3 regions of the Microbispora sp. NPDC049125 genome follow, and region 3 is predicted to be linked to each of the others. Evidence: predicted binding sites of a transcription regulator. Region 3 holds the regulator's gene; each other region holds the start of a gene.
What was found. Region 3 encodes HrcA, which represses chaperone genes, less so after heat shock. Its sites were predicted from a motif close to TTGGCACTCTCNNNNNGAGAGTGCCAA; they were not measured.
Positions count from the first base shown of each region.

Region 1: the regulator HrcA is predicted to act here: its motif matches at 5,141-5,167, upstream of groES (co-chaperone GroES).
Region 2: the regulator HrcA is predicted to act here: its motif matches at 1,341-1,367, upstream of groL (chaperonin GroEL).

Region 1 covers NZ_JBEZDW010000006.1:307,876-314,118, reverse strand. Annotated here, with positions in the region: gene AB0B72_RS10705 (LuxR C-terminal-related transcriptional regulator) at 231-1,223, shown strand; gene AB0B72_RS10700 (DUF5319 domain-containing protein) at 1,456-1,833, shown strand; gene AB0B72_RS10695 (hypothetical protein) at 1,794-2,009, opposite strand; gene AB0B72_RS10690 (sigma-70 family RNA polymerase sigma factor) at 2,006-2,632, opposite strand; gene groL (chaperonin GroEL) at 3,047-4,669, opposite strand; gene groES (co-chaperone GroES) at 4,740-5,054, opposite strand; gene AB0B72_RS10675 (glycoside hydrolase family 13 protein) at 5,222-6,243, opposite strand, start outside.
Region 2 covers NZ_JBEZDW010000029.1:89,053-95,295, reverse strand. Annotated here, with positions in the region: gene thrC (threonine synthase) at 1-430, shown strand, start outside; gene AB0B72_RS28625 (MoaD/ThiS family protein) at 476-751, shown strand; gene AB0B72_RS28620 (cold-shock protein) at 1,009-1,209, shown strand; gene groL (chaperonin GroEL) at 1,476-3,098, shown strand; gene AB0B72_RS28610 (DUF4190 domain-containing protein) at 3,254-4,075, opposite strand; gene AB0B72_RS28605 (GNAT family N-acetyltransferase) at 4,212-4,718, opposite strand; gene AB0B72_RS28600 (AAA family ATPase) at 4,729-6,243, opposite strand, start outside.
Region 3 covers NZ_JBEZDW010000021.1:82,658-88,900, forward strand. Annotated here, with positions in the region: gene hemW (radical SAM family heme chaperone HemW) at 1-692, shown strand, start outside; gene AB0B72_RS23725 (formylglycine-generating enzyme family protein) at 698-1,387, shown strand; gene AB0B72_RS23730 (DUF3097 domain-containing protein) at 1,454-2,263, opposite strand; gene AB0B72_RS23735 (hypothetical protein) at 2,303-2,923, opposite strand; gene hrcA (heat-inducible transcriptional repressor HrcA) at 3,082-4,095, shown strand; gene dnaJ (molecular chaperone DnaJ) at 4,096-5,232, shown strand; gene AB0B72_RS23750 (16S rRNA (uracil(1498)-N(3))-methyltransferase) at 5,245-5,997, shown strand; gene AB0B72_RS23755 (hypothetical protein) at 6,052-6,243, opposite strand, start outside.

The DNA.
Region 1 (6,243 bases), on a different contig from region 3:
AGAAAGTTGCATTTTTTGCCCGTTCGAAACTAAGCGCGAAACAAATGCCAATAGGATGCATCCACACAAAAAGCGGCATGTCTGGCTAACCAATGTGCGAACGCGCCGGACATCCGCGAAAAGCCGAGCTATTCTCGCGAAGCCGACGGCGAGGGATCGAGCTCCGGGAGTTCCGCGCGCGGAGCCCGCGGAGCGTTTTCGCATCAGGGGAACCACCAACGGAGCAAGCCATGAGTACGACGCGGAACGCCGCCCCTCTGGAAACCCTCGGGCTGACCCCGGACCAGGCGGCCCTTTACACCACCGTGCTGAGACTTCACCGGGCCACGCCGGCCGACATCGCCGAGGCGATGGACCTGCCCGCCGACGACGTGCTGGAGCCGCTGGCACGGCTCGTGCTGCTCGGCGCGGTCGACGAGCAGCACGGGGAGTATCTCGCCCGGCATCCGGCGGCGGCCATCGGGCGGCTGGTCGCCGAGCGGCTGGACCGGATCGCCCGCGAGAGCCGCCAGATCGACGAGGTCATCGCCTCGGTCGGCCGGCTCACCCACCACTACGACGCCGGTCGCGACTGCCTGAGCGGGCAGTTCTCCGTGGAGGTGGTCAGCGGCGCGGACGAGCTCTACGAGAGCGTCGTGGGCCTCGCCCTGCAGGCCCCGCCCGCCGACCTCGTCTCGGCCATCCCCGACCGGCGCACGATGAGCCACTTCGCGGAGAAGTACACGGGGCCGTGGGCCCAGGCAATGGAGGACGGGATCCTGCGGTCGCGGACGGTCGTCCCGATCTCTGTGCTGGCCGCGCCCGGCGCCCGCGAGACCTGCGACCGGCTGAGCGAGGCCGGCGCCCGGATCCGCACGCTCGAACACGTGCCGAGCTGGTTCTTCGCGCTCGGTCACGACACGGCCGCGCTGCCCGCCGAGTGGGGCGCCTCCCCGCCGGAGCACGCCTACCACTGCTACCTGGTCCGGGCGCCCGTCGTGGTGGCGGCCCTGCGCACCCTGTTCGAGGAGCTGTGGGCGCGGGCCACGCCGCTGCATCCCCCGGCCGGAGCACAGCAGGTGCTGAGGCTGGCCGCGCGGGGGCTGTCCGACGAGGGCATCGCCCGGCACCTCGGCCTGTCCGTCCGCACGGTGCGTGCCCGCTTCGCCGGCGCCATGGCGGAGCTCGGCGCCCAGTCCCGCTTCCACGCAGGGGTCGAGGCGACCCGCCGAGGCTGGCTGTGACGGCGGCACGCGAGGGGACCGGATGAGACTTTCAGCCGCGGCCGCCGTCCGGCGGCCCGGCCGGACAACGGGACGGGCGGCGGGACGAAGGGCAGAACGCCATGTGACGACGGTGTGACAGGGATGGGACAGGCGCCCCTCCGGGGCTTCCCAGCGCGCGGCGGCGACCCTCAATGAGCAGATGAGGCCCACTTTCGCTCATGACAGGGGCCGTGGTCATAAGGTGGAATGCGTGCTGGAAGACGTCCCCCGCGACCCGTTCGCGGACGACCCCAACGATCCCGCCTCCGAGCTCACGTCGGCCGACGACACGGAGCCGCTCACGCTCGCGGAGCGCGACGAGGCGCTCACCGACCTCGCGGACGTGGAGGTCTTCCGCTCCCTGCTCGAACCCCAGGGCGTGCTCGGGCTGGTCCTCGACTGCCCGGAGTGCGGCGACCAGCACTTCTTCGATTGGGACCTGCTGCGCGGCAACCTTCGCCAGATGATCGACAACGGCCGGCCACAGGTGCACGAGCCGGCGTTCCAGCCCGACCCCGCCGACTACGTGAGCTGGGAGTACGCCCGGGGCTACGTGGACGGGGTGATCGACACGGAGGAGAGCCGCTGACCGTCGACGTCCGCGGCCAGCGCTTCGAGCAGCCGTACGACGTCGTCCGCCCCCCGCACCGGCTCCCGCCGGGCGAGCGCGTCAAGGACGGCGTCGGTGCGGCGTACGTCGCCCTCCACGTCGGCATCGCCGTACGACCCGAGGAGGCGTGCCGTACGACGACGTTTCGTGGTCACGCAATCGACTCCAACTCCGCCAGCTGCCGGAGCCTGGCCAGAGCGCGATGCTGGGCGACTCGGACAGCGCCTGGTGACATGCCGAGTACATTACCGGTCTCCTCGGCCGACAGGCCCGAGACCACCCGCAGGATGATGAGGTCGCGCTGGGTGTCCGGAAGCCGCGACAGCAGGTCGCGGGCGTGCTGCGCCTCGATGTAGCGCACCACGGTCTCCTCCGGGCCCGGGCCCTCGTCGGGGCCGTCGGGCAGGTCCTGGGTCGGCACGGCGCAGCGTACCGAGCTGCGCAGGGCGTCCGCCACCTTGTGGGACGCGATCCCGAAGACGAACGACGCGAACGGGCGGCCCATGTCGCGGTAACGCGGCAGCGCCGACAGCACCGCGATGCACACCTCTTGGGCCACGTCGTCGGCGATGTGGTAGTGACCAGAGACCCGGCCGAGCCTGGCCCGGCAGTAACGCACCACCATCGGGCGCAGATGTCCAAGCAGCGATTCGATCGCGCTGCGATCCCCCTGTACGGCAAGGCTGGTCAGTTCCCTGAGGTCGGACTCATCCGATCTCGTCGCAAGCCTTACCCCAGTTGTGGCGTCGGCGACGCATCCCTCGGTCACGTTAGGCATGATGCCCGCCACGATCGTTCATGTCGTCATGGTTAACGGCTACGGATTGGTCACATTGATGACGTGATAACAGTCTGTAATCAACCGAGCACAGCCTCGTTGGAACATTCCAACAAAATGGACAAATCGCTGATATTTGTCAGGGGATCTGACAGCTAAAAAGGCAGGGCCCCGCGAGGTTTGGCATTGTCACACATGGGGGAAGCGTCGGCAGTGCCGATCGGCCCCGCGCGCGAACGGCCCGGTTATGGCCGCCGACGAAGGCGGAAATAGGGGGAACGAGGGCGGCACGGGGGAACACGGGGGAACACGGGGGAACACGGCAGCGCGCCCCGTGCGGTCGCCGGGGGCGACGGGCACGGAGCGCGCTGTGGTGCGGAGAACCGCGGAGATTCTCGGTGAGACCGGTGGACCTCAGTGGCCGTGGCCGTGACCGTGACCGTGACCACCGGCGGCCTCGGCCTCCTCCTCGGGCTTGTCGACCACGAGGACCTCGGTCGTGAGCAGCATGCCGGCGATCGACGCGGCGTTCTGCACGGCCGAGCGGGTGACCTTGACCGGGTCGATGACGCCCTGGGCCACCAGGTCGCCGTACTCACCGGTGGCGGCGTTGAGACCGCTGCCCGGGTTCAGGTCCGCGATCTTCGCGGTGACGACGTACCCCTCGAGGCCGGCGTTCTCGGCGATCCAGCGGGCGGGCTCGACCAGCGCCTTGCGCACGATCGAGACACCGGTCGCCTCGTCGCCGGTCAGGCCCAGGTTGTCCAGCTCCTTGGACACGTGCACGAGCGCGGAGCCGCCGCCGGAGACGATGCCCTCCTCGATCGCGGCGCGCGTCGCGGAGATCGCGTCCTCCAGGCGGTGCTTCTTCTCCTTGAGCTCCACCTCGGTGGCCGCGCCGACCCGCAGCACGCAGACGCCGCCGGACAGCTTCGCCAGGCGCTCCTGCAGCTTCTCGCGGTCCCAGTCGGAGTCCGACTGCTCGATCGCGATCTTGATCTCGTTGACACGGTCCTGGATCGACTGGGCGTCGCCGGCGCCGTCGACGATCGTCGTGGTGTCCTTGTTGACCACGACGCGGCGCGCGGTGCCGAGCACGTCGAGGCCGACGTGCTCCAGCTTCAGGCCGACCTCCTCGCTGACGACCTCGCCGCCGGTGAGGACCGCGATGTCCTGCAGCATGGCCTTGCGACGGTCGCCGAACCCGGGGGCCTTGACGGCGACCGAGGTGAAGGTGCCACGGATCTTGTTGGTCACCAGGACGGCCAGGGCCTCGCCCTCGACGTCCTCGGCGATGACCAGGAGCTGACGCTTGGTCTGGGCGACCTTCTCCAGCAGGGGCAGGAAGTCGGCGATCGAGGAGATCTTGCCCTGGTGGATCAGGACGTAGGGCTCCTCGAGGACCGACTCCATGCGCTCGGAGTCGGTGACCATGTAGTGCGACAGGTAGCCCTTGTCGAACTGCAGGCCCTCGGTGAACTCCAGCTCCAGGCCCATGGCGTTGGACTCTTCGACGGTGATGACACCGTCCTTGCCCACCTTGTCGAACGCCTCGGCGATCAGGCCGCCGATCTTGGCGTCCTGCGCGGAGATCGTCGCGACGTGGGCGATCTCCTTCTTGTCCTCGACCTGGCGGGCGGTCTCCAGCAGCCGGTCGCTCACGGCCTTGGCGGCGCGGTCGATGCCGCGCTTGAGCGCCAGCGGCTGCGCGCCGGCGGCGACGTTGCGCAGGCCCTCGCGGACCATCGCCTGGGCCAGGACGGTCGCGGTGGTGGTGCCGTCGCCCGCGATGTCGTTGGTCTTGGTGGCGACTTCCTTGGCGAGCTGGGCGCCGAGGTTCTCGTACGGCTTGTCCAGCTCGACCTCACGCGCGATGGTGACACCGTCGTTCGTGATGGTCGGAGCGCCGAACTTCTTGTCGATGACGACGTTGCGGCCACGCGGGCCGAGGGTCACCTTGACGACGTCGGCGAGAGCGTTGACACCACGCTCGAGAGCGCGCCGCGCGTCCTCTTCGAACTGCAGGATCTTCGGCATTCACATCTCCTTATGGGAGCATCGGAGCCCCGGGCGCATGTGTCCCGGGGCTCCTCATGCTGTGCGCGGCTTACTTCTCGATGATGGCGAGCACGTCGCGCGCCGAGAGCACCAGGTACTCCTCGCCGCCGTACTTGACCTCGGTGCCGCCATACTTGCTGTAGAGGACGACGTCGCCCTCCTTGACGTCGAGCGGGATGCGCTTCTCGCCGTCCTCGTCCCAGTTGCCAGGACCCACGGCGAGCACACGGCCCTCCTGCGGCTTCTCCTTGGCGGTGTCCGGGATGACCAGACCGGAAGCGGTGGTCTGCTCGGCCTCAAGCGGCTGGACCACAATGCGGTCGCCGAGCGGCTTAACGGGAACCTTGGTGGCGGTCGTCACGATCGGACCTCCCCTTCAGATTGCGATGAATGAGCTGAAGAGGCGACCAGCGGCCTGCCGTCGCGGGTGTCAGACCTGTCTCGTCGCTGTTGGCACTCTCATGGCGAGAGTGCCAACACGAAACAGTATGCAAGGTCTGCGCGACAGTCAACACGAACCGGTGCCGCAGGTCAGCCCCGGCCCCCCAGTCTGAGCCAGGCGGCGGTGTCAGGCGGCAGCAACCCGCCGTCGAGGGGGCCGCTCGCCAGCAGGACGCCGTCGTACGGAGGCGGGGACACCGGCTCCCGCGACAGGTTGACGACGCACGCGAACCGATCGCCGCGGGCGAACGCGAGCACGCCGCGGGGGGCGGGCAGCCACGTCAGGCCGCCGGTCAGCCCGCGGCGCAGCCGGAGAGCGGCGCGGTAGAGCGCCAGCGTGGAGGACGGGTCCCGGCTCTGCGCCTCGGCGGTAAGGGACGCCCAGCCGGGCGGCTGCGGTAGCCAGGGCCTGCCCACGCCGAACCCGAAGGGCGGCCGGGTCCCCGACCAGGGCAGCGGCACGCGGCAGCCGTCACGGCCCTTGACCGTGCCGCCGGAGCGGGCCCACATCGGGTCGCGCAGCGCGTCGGCCGGCAGGTCCTCGACCTCCGGCAGGCCGAGCTCCTCACCCTGGTAGACGTACACGCTGCCGGGCAGCGCGGCGACGAGGAGCGCGGCGGCCCTGGCCCGGCGCAGCCCCAGGCCCTCGTCGTACGGCGTGCCGTGCGAGCGGGCGAAGTAGTCGGCGGAGTCGAACGCGGCGCCGTCCCGCCCGTATCGGGTGACCGGCCGGGGCACGTCGTGGTTGGACAGCACCCAGGTGGGCGGGGCCCCCACCGGCTCGTGGGTGGCGAGCGTCGTGTCGATCACCGCGCGCAGCGCGTCCGCCTCCCACGGGCAGGTCAGCATGGCGAAGTTGAAGGCGGTGTGCAGCTCGCCGGGGCGCAGATAGCGGGCCAGCCGGGCGGGGTCGGGCAGCCAGATCTCCCCGGCGAAGACCCGGTCGCCGGGGTAGGAGTCGGCGATCGCCCGCCAGGAGCGGTAGAGATCGTGCACACCCTCCTGGTCCTTCCACGGCAGGTAGCCGGGGTAGCCCGCGAGATCGGGCAGCCCTTCTGCCTTGACGAGGGCGGGTGCGACGTCGATCCGGAACCCGTCCGCTCCCCGGTCGA
Region 2 (6,243 bases), on a different contig from region 3:
CGGGGCCCAGGCCGAGGGCTGCTCCCCGGTCTCGGGAGCGTTCAAGGCGGGGCACGACGTGGTGCAGCCGGTCAAGCCGAACACCATCGCCAAGTCGCTCGCCATCGGCAACCCCGCCGACGGGCCGTACGTGCTCGACATCGCCCGGCGCACGGGCGGCGCCGTGGAGGACGTGAACGACGGCGAGGTGGTCGACGCCATGCGCCTGCTGGCCCGCACCGAGGGGATCTTCGCCGAGACCGCCGGCGGCGTCACGGTCGGTGTGCTGCGCAAGCTGGCTCGCGACGGCCGGCTCGACCCCGATGCGGAGACCGTCGTGCTCAACACGGGGGACGGGCTGAAGACGCTCGACGCCGTCGCCTCCCACGCGCGGCCCGCCGCCGTCATCCGTCCCTCCCTCGACGCGTTCCGTACGGCTTTCGCCAACTGAATACGCTTCCCGAAACCCATATCGAGCAACGAAAGCGAGACAGCAATGAGCGTTTCCGTGCGGATTCCGACGATTCTGCGTACGTATACCAACGGGGTCGCGGAGGTGTCGGGAGAGGGAGGAACGCTCCGCGAGGTCCTCCAGAAGCTGGACGCCGACTACCCCGGCATCGGGGGAAGGATCCTCGACGAAACGGGCAAGCTGCGGCGTTTTGTCAACGTCTACGTAGGGGAAGAGGACGTCCGATTCTCTGAGGGACTGGACACACCCACGCCGGATGGCGTGCAGGTCTCGGTCATCCCCGCCGTCGCGGGAGGCTGAGCCGTTACGCCGGGTGCGAGCACCTGACATGGGCTTCTATCGTTGCCGAAGTTGAGAGGCCTATCCGCATATGATGCAATTCTCAACTATCGCGTACTAAACCGAATAAGGCCCGATCCCGCTTTCAGCGAACGGTGTCGTGTAGTTTGCGGATTGACTCTGTTGTCCTACGCCTTGACACGGGTATGGTCGATGACGATCGACGAAACCGGGGGCTTCTTGTGTGTGGTCCCCAGCCCAGCAAGAGGAGTCGGAAAGTGGCGCAGGGCACCGTCAAATGGTTTAACGCGGACAAGGGCTACGGCTTCATCGCGGTAGACGGTGGTAAGGACGTGTTCGTCCATTACTCGGCAATCATGATGGACGGTTACAAGGCCCTCGAGCAGGGTCAGCGGGTGGAGTTCGACATCACGCAGGGTCAGAAGGGCCCCCAGGCGGAGGCTGTCCGGGCCGTCTGAGCCGTCATGGACCATCCGGAGGCCCGGCCCGCCACGCGCGGGCCGGGCCTCCGACATAGCTGGACATCTTGTCCAACCTGGTCAGCATGGCTTCCGCTTGCACTCGCAGGGGTAGAGTGCTAAATACTTGTTTGGCACTCTGAGGTCGAGAGTGACAACAATCGGGATCGGGGCGATGGGGCTCGTAGTAGGGAAAGCGGGCCCATGCCGTCGCGGGCGTCGGCTCGGTCCGCTGAAGCCACCCTGCTACTGGGAGGTCTAGCCTTATGGCAGCCAAGATGATCGCGTTTGACGAGGACGCCCGGCGCGGTCTCGAGCGCGGTATGAACCAGCTCGCCGACGCCGTGAAGGTGACTCTCGGCCCGAAGGGCCGCAACGTCGTGCTGGAGAAGAAGTGGGGCGCTCCCACGATCACCAACGACGGCGTCTCCATCGCGAAGGAGATCGAGCTCGAGGACCCGTGGGAGAAGATCGGCGCCGAGCTGGTCAAGGAAGTCGCGAAGAAGACCGACGACGTCGCGGGTGACGGCACCACCACGGCCACCGTGCTCGCCCAGGCGCTGGTCCGCGAGGGCCTGCGCAACGTCGCCGCCGGCGCCAACCCGATGGCCCTGAAGAAGGGCATCGAGGCGGCGGTCGAGCGCGTGAGCGAGGAGCTGTCCAAGCTCGCCAAGGACGTGGAGACCAAGGAGCAGATCGCTTCCACCGCCTCCATCTCCGCCGCCGACCCCGAGATCGGCGCGCTCATCGCCGAGGCGATGGACAAGGTCGGCAAGGAAGGCGTCATCACCGTCGAGGAGAGCAACACCTTCGGCCTCGAGCTTGAGCTCACCGAGGGCATGCGCTTCGACAAGGGTTACGTGTCCGGGTACTTCGTGACCGACCCCGAGCGCATGGAGGCGGTCTTCGAAGACCCCTACATCCTCATCGTCAACTCGAAGGTCTCGGCGAACAAGGACCTGCTCCCGCTGCTCGACAAGGTCGTGCAGTCTGGCAAGCCCCTGGTCATCATCGCCGAGGACGTCGAGGGCGAGGCCCTGGCGACCCTGGTCGTCAACAAGATCCGCGGCCTGTTCAAGTCCGTGGCCGTGAAGGCCCCCGGCTTCGGTGACCGCCGCAAGGCCATGCTGGGCGACATCGCCATCCTCACCGGTGGCCAGGTCGTCTCCGAGGAGGTCGGTCTCAAGCTCGAGAACGCCACCCTCGACCTGCTCGGCCGCGCTCGCAAGGTCGTCGTGACCAAGGACGAGACCACGATCGTCGACGGCGCCGGTGACGCCGAGCAGATCTCCGGCCGGGTCAACGAGATCCGCGCCGAGATCGACCGCACCGACTCCGACTACGACCGCGAGAAGCTCCAGGAGCGCCTCGCCAAGCTGGCCGGCGGCGTCGCCGTCATCAAGGCCGGCGCGGCGACGGAGGTCGAGCTCAAGGAGCGCAAGCACCGCATCGAGGACGCCGTGCGCAACGCCAAGGCCGCGGTCGAGGAGGGCATCGTCCCCGGCGGTGGCGTGGCGCTGCTGCAGGCGGGCGCCAACGCCTTCGACAAGCTCGAGGTCAACGGTGACGAGGCGACCGGCGCGGCGATCGTCCGCAAGGCGCTCGAGGAGCCGCTGAAGCAGATCGCCGTGAACGCCGGCCTCGAGGGCGGCGTCGTGGTGGAGAAGGTCCGCAACCTGCCTGCGGGCGAGGGCCTCAACGCCGCGACCGGCGAGTACGTCAACATGTTCGAGACGGGCATCATCGACCCGGCCAAGGTGACCCGCTCGGCGCTGCAGAACGCGGCGTCCATCGCGGCGCTGTTCCTCACCACCGAGGCCGTCATCGCCGAGAAGCCCGAGAAGGAGAAGGCCCCCGCCATGCCCGGCGGCGGCGACATGGACTTCTAGTCCCTCGCTCCATCCGAGGGGGTCGCTCCGGTGCTTTTCCGGAGCGGCCCCTTCTCGGTTTCCGGGGGACGGATCCGGCCACCACCGGGAACCCGCTGGTTCGTCGGGTGGTCGTCGTGTCCCGAGCCCCGGCCGCAGTGGGGCGGCGCCCCGCCCTAGGATCGCGGCACGGCGCCCGTCAGCTTGCCACGGGAGGCGTCGATCACCATGCAGCTGACCGACCTGCTCCGCCGCCACGACGCCTCGTCGGGCGGGTAGAGCACGAAGCTCTGCAGCCGGTCGAGCATCGGGCTGTCGGCCAGGAGACGGCCGAGCCGCCGGTCGCACTGGTCCGCCGCCGTGTCGCCCGCCGCCTCACGGCCCGGCCAGGCCGACACGGGAAGATCGAACTGGAGGATCACCTCCGCGTCGTGGGGCTGCGCGCACGGCACGCCCTTCACGGCCGTCACGACCACGCCGTCGGCTATCCCGTTGACGCAGTCGCCCGCGCGGATCTGCGTGCTCAACATCGAGCCGCCGTCGGTGATCGTGCCCGTGGCGTCCCGCTGGGGCGAGGTCAGGATGGCTATCACGACGACCGCGGCGACGAACAGGATCCACAGGCTCGACAGGACGAGCCCGGCGACGGCCAGGCCGCGTCCTCTGTCGCCGCGCCTCCTGATCTGGACCAGGGCCACGATCCCGAAGATGACGGACAGCGGGATGCCGCCGATGATCCCGAAGATGAGCGAGGCGATCGCCAAGCCGTTGGTCCGGGGAGGCTGGGGTGGTGCCTGACCGTACGGCGCGTACTGGGCGTACTGCGGATCCGGCGAATACGGGTAGTTCGCCGGATAAGGACTGTTCGGCTGGTACGGGCCGTTCGGTGGGTGAGGACTGTTCGGCGGGTACGGGGGCTGGGGTTGGCCGTACGGGTCGTATGGGCCCGCCGGACCGGGAGGCGGCGCCGGCGGGCCGCCGTAGGAGGAGTTGGTCACGCGGCACCATGGTGGCGGGCGCGAGTCACGACGGCAACGCCGATTCGTTACGTTGCACGCCGTCCCGCTCGTCCCGCGCCGTCCCATCGGCCGCCAGGGGGTCATCGGGAGGTGATCGTGGCGGGCCGTGGGGCGGTCAGGGCTGGGGCATCGGCTTGATCCAGCGGGCCCACTCGGGTTGGGGGGCGTATCCGGCGGCGGACCAGGCGTGGTGCGCGAGCAGGTTGTCCGTGAGCACCATGGCGTCCACGCGGAACGCCCCGAAACCGCGGAACCGCTCCTCGGCCGCGGCGATCAGCGCCCGGCCGACGCCCTTACGGCGATGCTCCTCGGCCACGGCCAGCCGGTAGAGGTGGGCGCGCCAGCCGTCCCAGCCGGCGATGACCGTGCCGACCATCTCACGGGCCGTCTCACGGGCCGTCTCACGGGCCGTCTCACGGGCCGTCTCACGGGCTGTCTCGGGGGCCGTGTCGCGGCTCTCGCCGGCGAGCTCGGCGATCAGCAGCGCCCCGGGGTCCCGCTCGATCAGGGCGACGACCTTTTCGCGGTCGTCGTGCCGATCCGTGCCCTCCGCGGCCTTTCTCCAGAAGTCCAGTACGGCGGTGACGTCGCCCGGCCCGCCGGCGCGGATGTCAATCTTCATGCCGGCCACGCTAACCGAGCAGCTCGGGCGGGAGGTCGTCCCTGTGGACGACGGTCAGCGAGGTGACGGCGCGGGTGAGTACCACGTACAGCCGGGCCAGGCCCCGGTCCTCGGCCGCCACGATGTCGGCGGGCTCGACGACCACCACGTGGTCGTACTCCAGGCCCTTGGCGAGTGTGGCGGGCACGACGAGCACGCGCCCGTCCCCGGTGGAATCAGGGCCGAGCACCGTGTGGGGCACCCCGTCCAGCGCCGCCGAGACCGCCGGCACGGAGGTGTCGGCGGCGATGACGCCGATCGACCCCTCCCGTGCCAGCGCCTGCCGCAGGGCCTCCTGGAGGGCGGGAGCGACGTCGGGGGCCCGCCGTACGGTCAGGGAGCCCGCCCCGGGGCGCAGCGAGCGGGGGGCGGCGAGCTCGGGGGCGACCGAGGGGAGCAGCCGGGCGGCGTAGTCGAGGATCTCGCGGGGCACACGGAAGCCGAGCGTGAGCTCGGTCACCTCACCGGACGCCTGGCCGAGGTGGTCGAGCACGGTCTTCCACGACCGCGCCGACCACGGCGTCGTGCCCTGCGCGAGGTCGCCGAGCACGGTCGCCGACCCGGTGCGGCACCGCCGCCCGAGCGCGCGCAACTGCATGGCGGACAGGTCCTGCGCCTCGTCGAGGACGAGGTGTCCGTGGGAGGGCGTCCGCTCGATCAGGTCGGCCAGCTCGTCGAGCAGCGCGGCGTCCGCCATCGACCACTTCGCCGACTTGTGTGACTTGTACGGCTTAGCCCAAATGATCGCCTCCTGCTCGCGCTGCGACAGGTCCGACCGGGCCGCCCGGGCGAGGAAGCCGGCGTCCGACAGCAGCCGGAAGAGCACCTGCTCCGGCGTGAGCTTCGGCCACGCCGCGTCCACGACCGCCTTGACGGGCTTCGAGCGGGCCACCGCGTCCTGCACCCGGTCGTCGGGCGACTCGCCGCGCCGCTCCATCTGGACGAGCACCGCGTGGGCGAGACGCTGGGCGAGGGTGGCCCGGCCGGGGCCGTACCTCGTCGTGCCGCGCAGTGAGGCGACGATCTCGCGGACCTCGTGATCGGCCACCCGGTAGCGGTTGATGCCCTTGGTGAACAGGACACCCTCCTCGGGCTTCGCCACGTGCAGCCACAGGGCGCGCCGGAGCACCTCGGCCATCCGGGCGTCGCCCTTGACGGCGGCTGCCTCCGGCTCCTCGGGGAGCGCGTGGTCGCCGAGGATGCCCGCCACCGTCGTCTGGTCGACCTTCACCTCGCCGAGCGCGGGGAGCACCGACGAGATGTAGGCCAGGAAGGCGCGGTTGGGCCCCACGATCATCACGCCGGAGCGGGACAGCTTCTCGCGGTGGGTGAAGAGCAGGTAGGCTGCCCGATGCAGGCCGACGGCCGTCTTGCCGGTGCCGGGTGCCCCCTGGACGCACACGGTCACGTCGAGGCCGGCCCGGACGATCTCGTCCTGGTCCGGCTGGATGGTCGCGACGATGTCCCGCATCGGGCCGGTGCGGGG
Region 3 (6,243 bases):
GTGAGGCGCGCGCCGCCGGGTTCGAGCACGTCAACCTGGACCTCATCTACGGCACGCCGGGGGAGAGCGACGACGACTGGCGGGCCTCCCTGGACGCGGCGATGGCGGCCGGTCCCGACCACGTCTCGGCGTACTCGCTGATCGTCGAGGACGGCACCCGCCTGGCGGCGCGCATCCGCCGCGGCGAGCTGCCGATGCCCGACGACGACGTCGCGGCCGACCGTTACCTGCTCGCCGAGGAGGCGCTGACGTCGGCAGGGCTGCGGTGGTACGAGATCTCCAACTGGGCCCGCACGGACGAGGCGCGGTGCCGCCACAACCTGCTCTACTGGACCGGCGGCGACTGGTGGGGCGTCGGGCCGGGGGCGCACAGCCACGTCGGCGGCACCCGCTGGTGGAACGTGAAGCACCCGGCGGCGTACGCGGGCCGTCTCGCCGCGGGCTCCTCGCCCGCGCACGCCCGCGAGGTGCTGACCGAGGAGGACAGGGCCGTCGAGCGGGTCATGCTGGAGCTGCGGCTCGCCTCCGGCTTCCCGCTGGCCGACCTCGCACCCGAGGCCCGTACGGCGTGCGCCAGGGCGCTGGCGGGAGGGCTGCTGGAGGTGGCGGACTTCAAGGCCGGGCGGGCCGTGCTGACCCTGCGGGGCAGGCTGCTCGCCGACGCCGTGGTCCGCGACCTGACCGCCGGATGACACGGATGAGCCCCGCGACGCCGAGCCAGGCCATCGCCCCGAGCATGGCCGTGATCCCCGCCGGGACGATCGTCCTGCGGGACGAGGGCACGAAGACGAACTGGGAGGTCGATGTCCAGGCCTTCCGTCTCGCGCCGCATCCCGTGACCCGCGAGTTGTACCGCGCCGTTCTGGGCGACGTCCCGGCCGGCCCGGCGGGGCCGCTGACGCCGGTGACCGATGTCTCCTGGCTGGAGGCCGTCAGGTTCTGTGACGCGCTCTCGCGTGCGACGGGGCTGCGGCCCTGCTATTCGATGGGCGACGACCCCGACGGGCTGGACGTGACCTGCGACTGGCGAGCCGGCGGGTATCGCCTCCCGTCAGAAGCGGAGTGGGAGCACGCCTGCAGGGCCGGGACGAGCGGCGTCCGCTACGGAGAGCTGGACGAGATCGCCTGGCACCGCGGGAACTCCGGCGGGGACGTGCACGACGTCGCGGGGAAGGCGCCGAACGCGTGGGGGCTCCACGACATGATCGGCAACGTGTGGGAGTGGTGCTGGGACGTCTACGATCCCGGCGTCTACGGCCCGTACCGCGTGTTCCGTGGCGGAAGCGCCTACGACCAGCCGCGAGGATGCCGCGCGTCGTGCCGGCGCAAGAGCCATCCCACCTTCCGCATCGACGACCTGGGGTTCCGGCTCGCGCGGTCGTTGTGAGCGAAGACGCGGCAGGCGCGTCGCCGGACGTGGCCGATCCGCGCACCGGCGCGGGATCGGCGGGGGTCAGGCGCCGGGCTCGGTCACGAAGTCGATGAGCTCCTCCACCCGGCCGAGCAGCTCGGGCTCCAGGTCGGCGAACGTTCTGACCCGGCCGAGGATGTGCCGCCAGGCCTCCTGGGGGTCCATGCGCCAGCCCAGGGCGGCGATCACGCCCTCCTTCCAGGGGACGCCGCGCGGCACGTCCGGCCATGCGGGGATGCCGAGCGCGGCCGGCTTCACCGCCTGCCAGATGTCCACGAAGGGGTGGCCCACGACGAGCACGTCGTCCCCGCGGACCCGGGCGGCGATGCGGCTCTCCTTCGAACCCGGCACCAGGTGGTCCACCAGGACGCCCAGCCGCCTGCCGGGCCCGGGGGCGAACTCCTCGACGATCGCGGGCAGGTCGTCGACGCCTTCCAGGTACTCCACCACGACCCCCTCCACCCGCAGGTCGTGACCCCAGATCTGCTCGACGAGCGAGGCGTCGTGGACGCCCTCGACGTAGATCCTGCTGCCCTTGGCCACCTGAGCCCGCAGGCCGCCGACCGCGATCGACCCCGAGGCGCTCCGCGCGGGGCCGGACGGCCCGGCGGACGGCCGTACGAGCGTGACCGGCCTGCCCTCCAGGAGGAACGCGGCGGGCGTCAGCGGGAAGACCCTCCGCCGGCCGAACCGGTCCTCCAGCGTGACGGCCTCCTTGTCGCAGGCCACCACCGCGCCGCAGAAGCGGCCCTCCGCGTCCTCGACCACGAGGTCGTTCTCCGCCGGAACCTCGGGGATCTGCCCCCGCTTGGGGCGCCGCCAATCACCGGAAAGCACGTCCCGCCCATACATGCCGGGAACGCTAGCAAACCGGCGGCCCGCCGTAGGGCGTCACCGGGCCATGCGCCGCGCGCCGGCGCGCCGTGCGAGGACGACGACCGTCACGACCACGGCGGCGAGCAGGCCGAGGAACGGCAGCGCCAGGAACGCGGCGCCGCCGGCCGGCGGGCCCGCGCCGGCGGCGAGCTCCTTGCCGACGCCGAACGTGACGCCGTCGCCCTCGCAGGTCACCTGGTACGGCCCGGCCGCCGGGACGGCGACGGCGAACAGCGGCTCCCAGTCGGTGCCCCCGGCGGAGAGCCGCTGGGACGTCGTAGGCCTGGTGAGCTTGATCCGCGCGTCCTGCCCGTCTCCGACCTGGCACTTCACGTCCGTGGGCTCGTCGGCGCTGGCGTAGATCGCCGGGTGGGCCTCGGGGTCGAGGGTGACCTCGACCGTCTGGTCTCCGGCGAAGGTGGTCCCCGGCGCGATGTCGTCGATCGTGGTGAACAGGCCCCCGGCGAAGCCGCCGGCACCCGCGAAGAGCAACACGGCGAACAGCACCCAGGCGAGCGCGACCCACAGGAGCCGCTCACCGGGGGCGAAGGACGCGCCGGGAGGGCCGGCCCGGCCCGGCGCGGAGGCACGGGGCAGCCGGAGGGTGGCCGGACCCGGGTAACGATCATCGTTCATGGACGGAACGTTCGCCTATGTGACTTGTAAGCGATTTGCAGTCGGCTTGTCCCCGATGTCCTCGGCGTTATCGCACGCCACGGCTGGGGGCCGTACACTTGGCACTCGGGAACACAGAGTGCCAGAGTGGGTGTTTCCACGCGCAGGGAGGTGACACTTTGCTCGACGACCGCAAGCTGGCGGTGCTCCGTGCCATCGTCGAGGACTACGTGTCCACCAACGAGCCGGTCGGGTCGAAGGCCCTCGTGGACCGGCACAACCTCGGCGTCTCCCCGGCGACCATCCGCAACGACATGGCGGCGCTGGAGGAGCAGGGATACATCGCGCAACCCCACACGAGCGCCGGCCGGGTCCCGACCGACAAGGGATACCGCCTGTTCGTCGACCGCCTGTCGCAGATCAAGCCGCTGTCCGGCGCCGAGCGCAGGGCGATCGAGACGTTCCTCGCCGGGGCCGTCGACCTCGACGAGATCGTCATGCGGACGGTGCGGCTGCTGGCGCAGCTCACGCGGCAGGTCGCCGTCGTGCAGTACCCCTCACTCACCCGCTCGTCGGTCCGGCACGTCGAGATCGTGCCGCTGTCCGAGCGGCGGGTCATGCTCGTCCTGATCCTCAACACGGGCCGGGTGGAGCAGCGGGTCGTGGACCTCCCCGAGGAGGTCGCCGACGAGCGCATCGCCAATCTGCGCGCGGTGCTCAACGGCTGCCTGGACGGCTGCGGGCTGTCCCGGGTGCCGGAGACCGTCGCCGACGTGCCCGAGCGGCTCCCCGCCGAGGACAGGCAGGTCGCGGCGACCATACTTTCCGTGCTGCTCGAGACGCTGGTCGAGCGGCACGAGGAGAAACTCGTCTTCGGCGGCACGGCCAACCTGGCGGCGGCCGACTTCAGCGTGGGCCTGCGCGACGTGCTGGAGGCGCTGGAGGAGCAGGTCGTGCTCATCCGCCTGCTGGGCGAGACGCACGGCATGTCCGAGCTGACCGTCAGGATCGGCTCGGAGAACCCGTACAGCGGCCTGCGCGGCACCTCTATCGTCGCCGCGGGGTACGGTTCGGGCGACAAGGAACTGGCCCGGCTCGGAGTGCTGGGCCCGACACGAATGGACTATCCGGTGACGATGGGTGCGGTTCGCGCCGTGGCGCGCTACGTCGGCCAGATCCTGGCGGGGTCATAAGTGTCCAAGGACTACTACGCGACCCTCGGGGTCCGCCGTGACGCCAGCCCGGAAGAGATCAAGAAGGCGTATCGCCGACTCGCACGCGAGCTCCACCCGGACGTCAACCCCGATCCGGAGACCCAGGAGCGGTTCAAGGAGATCACCCAGGCGTACGAGGTGCTCTCCGACGCGGGCAAGCGCCGGATGTACGACATGGGGGCCGACCCCTTCGGCGGCTCGGGCGCGGGCGCCGGAGCCGGCGGTTTCGGGGCGGGCTTCCCGTTCAGCGACATCATGGACGCCTTCTTCGGCTCGTCCGGCGGCGGCCGCGGGCCGCGGTCCCGCGCCCGGCGCGGCCGCAACGCGACCATCCGGGTGGAGCTCGACCTGGCGGAGGCCGGGTTCGGCACGACCCGTGAGATCGTCGTCGACACGGCCGTCGTCTGCGACGTCTGCCAGGGCTCGGGCGCCGCGGCCGGCACCCACCCCGACACCTGTGACATGTGCCACGGCCGCGGCGAGGTCTCCCAGGTGACCCGCTCGTTCCTGGGGCAGGTCATGACCTCCCGCCCGTGCCCCCAGTGCGGCGGCTTCGGCAGCGTGATCCGCCACCCCTGCCTGGAGTGCTCCGGCGAGGGGCGGGTCAGGACCCGGCGCACGATCAAGGTCAGGATCCCCGCGGGCGTCGAGGACGGCACGCACATCCAGCTCGCGGGCGAGGGCGAGGTCGGCCCAGGCGGCGGCCCTCCCGGCGACCTGTTCCTGGAGATCGTCGAGCGGCCCCACCAGACGTTCGAACGGCGCGGCGACGACCTGCACTGCACCGTGACGATCCCGATGACCGCGGCGGCGCTCGGCACCTCGCTGTCCATCGAGACGCTCGACGGCGCCGAGGAGGTCGACCTGCGCCCCGGCACCCAGGCCGGCCAGATCATCCCCCTGTACGGCAGGGGCGTCCAGCGGCTCAACGAGACCGGCCGGGGCGACCTGCTGATCCACGTGACCGTCGAGACCCCCACAAAGCTGGACCCGCAGCAGGAGGAGCTGCTCAAGGAGCTGTCGAAGCTGCGGGGGGAGGAGCGGGCGCCCGGCAAGTTCACCCCCGGGCAGCAGGGCTTCTTCTCGCGGCTCCGGGACGCCTTCAACGGCCGCTGACGCGCCCGTCACATGAGCGTTCCCCTGTTCCTCTCGGACGCCGCCCGCCCGGGCGAGGGCGAGCCCGCGGGCCGGATCGTCCTCGACGGCCCGGAGGGCCGTCACGCGGCCGCCGTGCGACGGCTGCGCCCCGGTGAGCGTGTCGACCTCACCGACGGCGCCGGCCGGGTGGCGGAGTGCGTAGTGGCGGCGGCGGGCAAGGAGTCGCTGACCCTGGACGTGCTGCGCAGGTTCGAGGCGCCGGCGCCCCGCCCCCGCCTGGTCGTGGTGCAGGGCCTGCCCAAGGGCGACCGGGGCGAGCTCGCGGTCGAGATGATGACCGAGGCCGGCGTCGACGTGATCGTGCCCTGGGCCGCCACGCGATGCGTCACGCAGTGGAAGGGCGACCGGGCCGCCAAGGGGCTGGCCCGCTGGCGGGGCACGGCCCGTGAGGCGGCCAAGCAGGCCCGCCGCTTCCATCTGCCGGAGGTGGCCGAGCAGGTCACCACGGCCCAGGCCGCCGAGCTGATCCGGGGGGCGGCGCTGGCGGTCGTGCTGCACGAGGAGGCCGCCGAGCCGCTGAGCCGCCTCCCGCTGCCGTCCGCCGAGGATCGCGGCGACATCGTCGTCGTGGTCGGCCCCGAGGGCGGCGTGGCCGAGGAGGAGATCGCCGGCTTCCGGGCCGCGGGAGCCGTACCGGCCCTGCTCGGGCCCACCGTGCTGCGCACGTCGACCGCGGGGGTCGCGGCGGCGGCGGTCCTGCTGTCCCGCTGCGGCCGCTGGTGATCTGAGGTCGCGCCGCCCGCCAAGGGGCGTACGCCGTCGCTGTGACGCCGGGCTCTAGGACGCCGGGGTCTCCTCGGCCGCCTGGGAGGTCGGAGTCTCCGTGGGCGTGTCCGCGGGAGTGGGCGTCGGGCTGGGCGTCAGCGAGACGGTCGGGCCCGCCGTCGGCGTCGACGGCGTGGTGGGCCTCGGCGTCGTCGGCTGGGAGGTCTCCCTCGGGGAGCACGTCGGCGAGACGGTCGCGTCCGG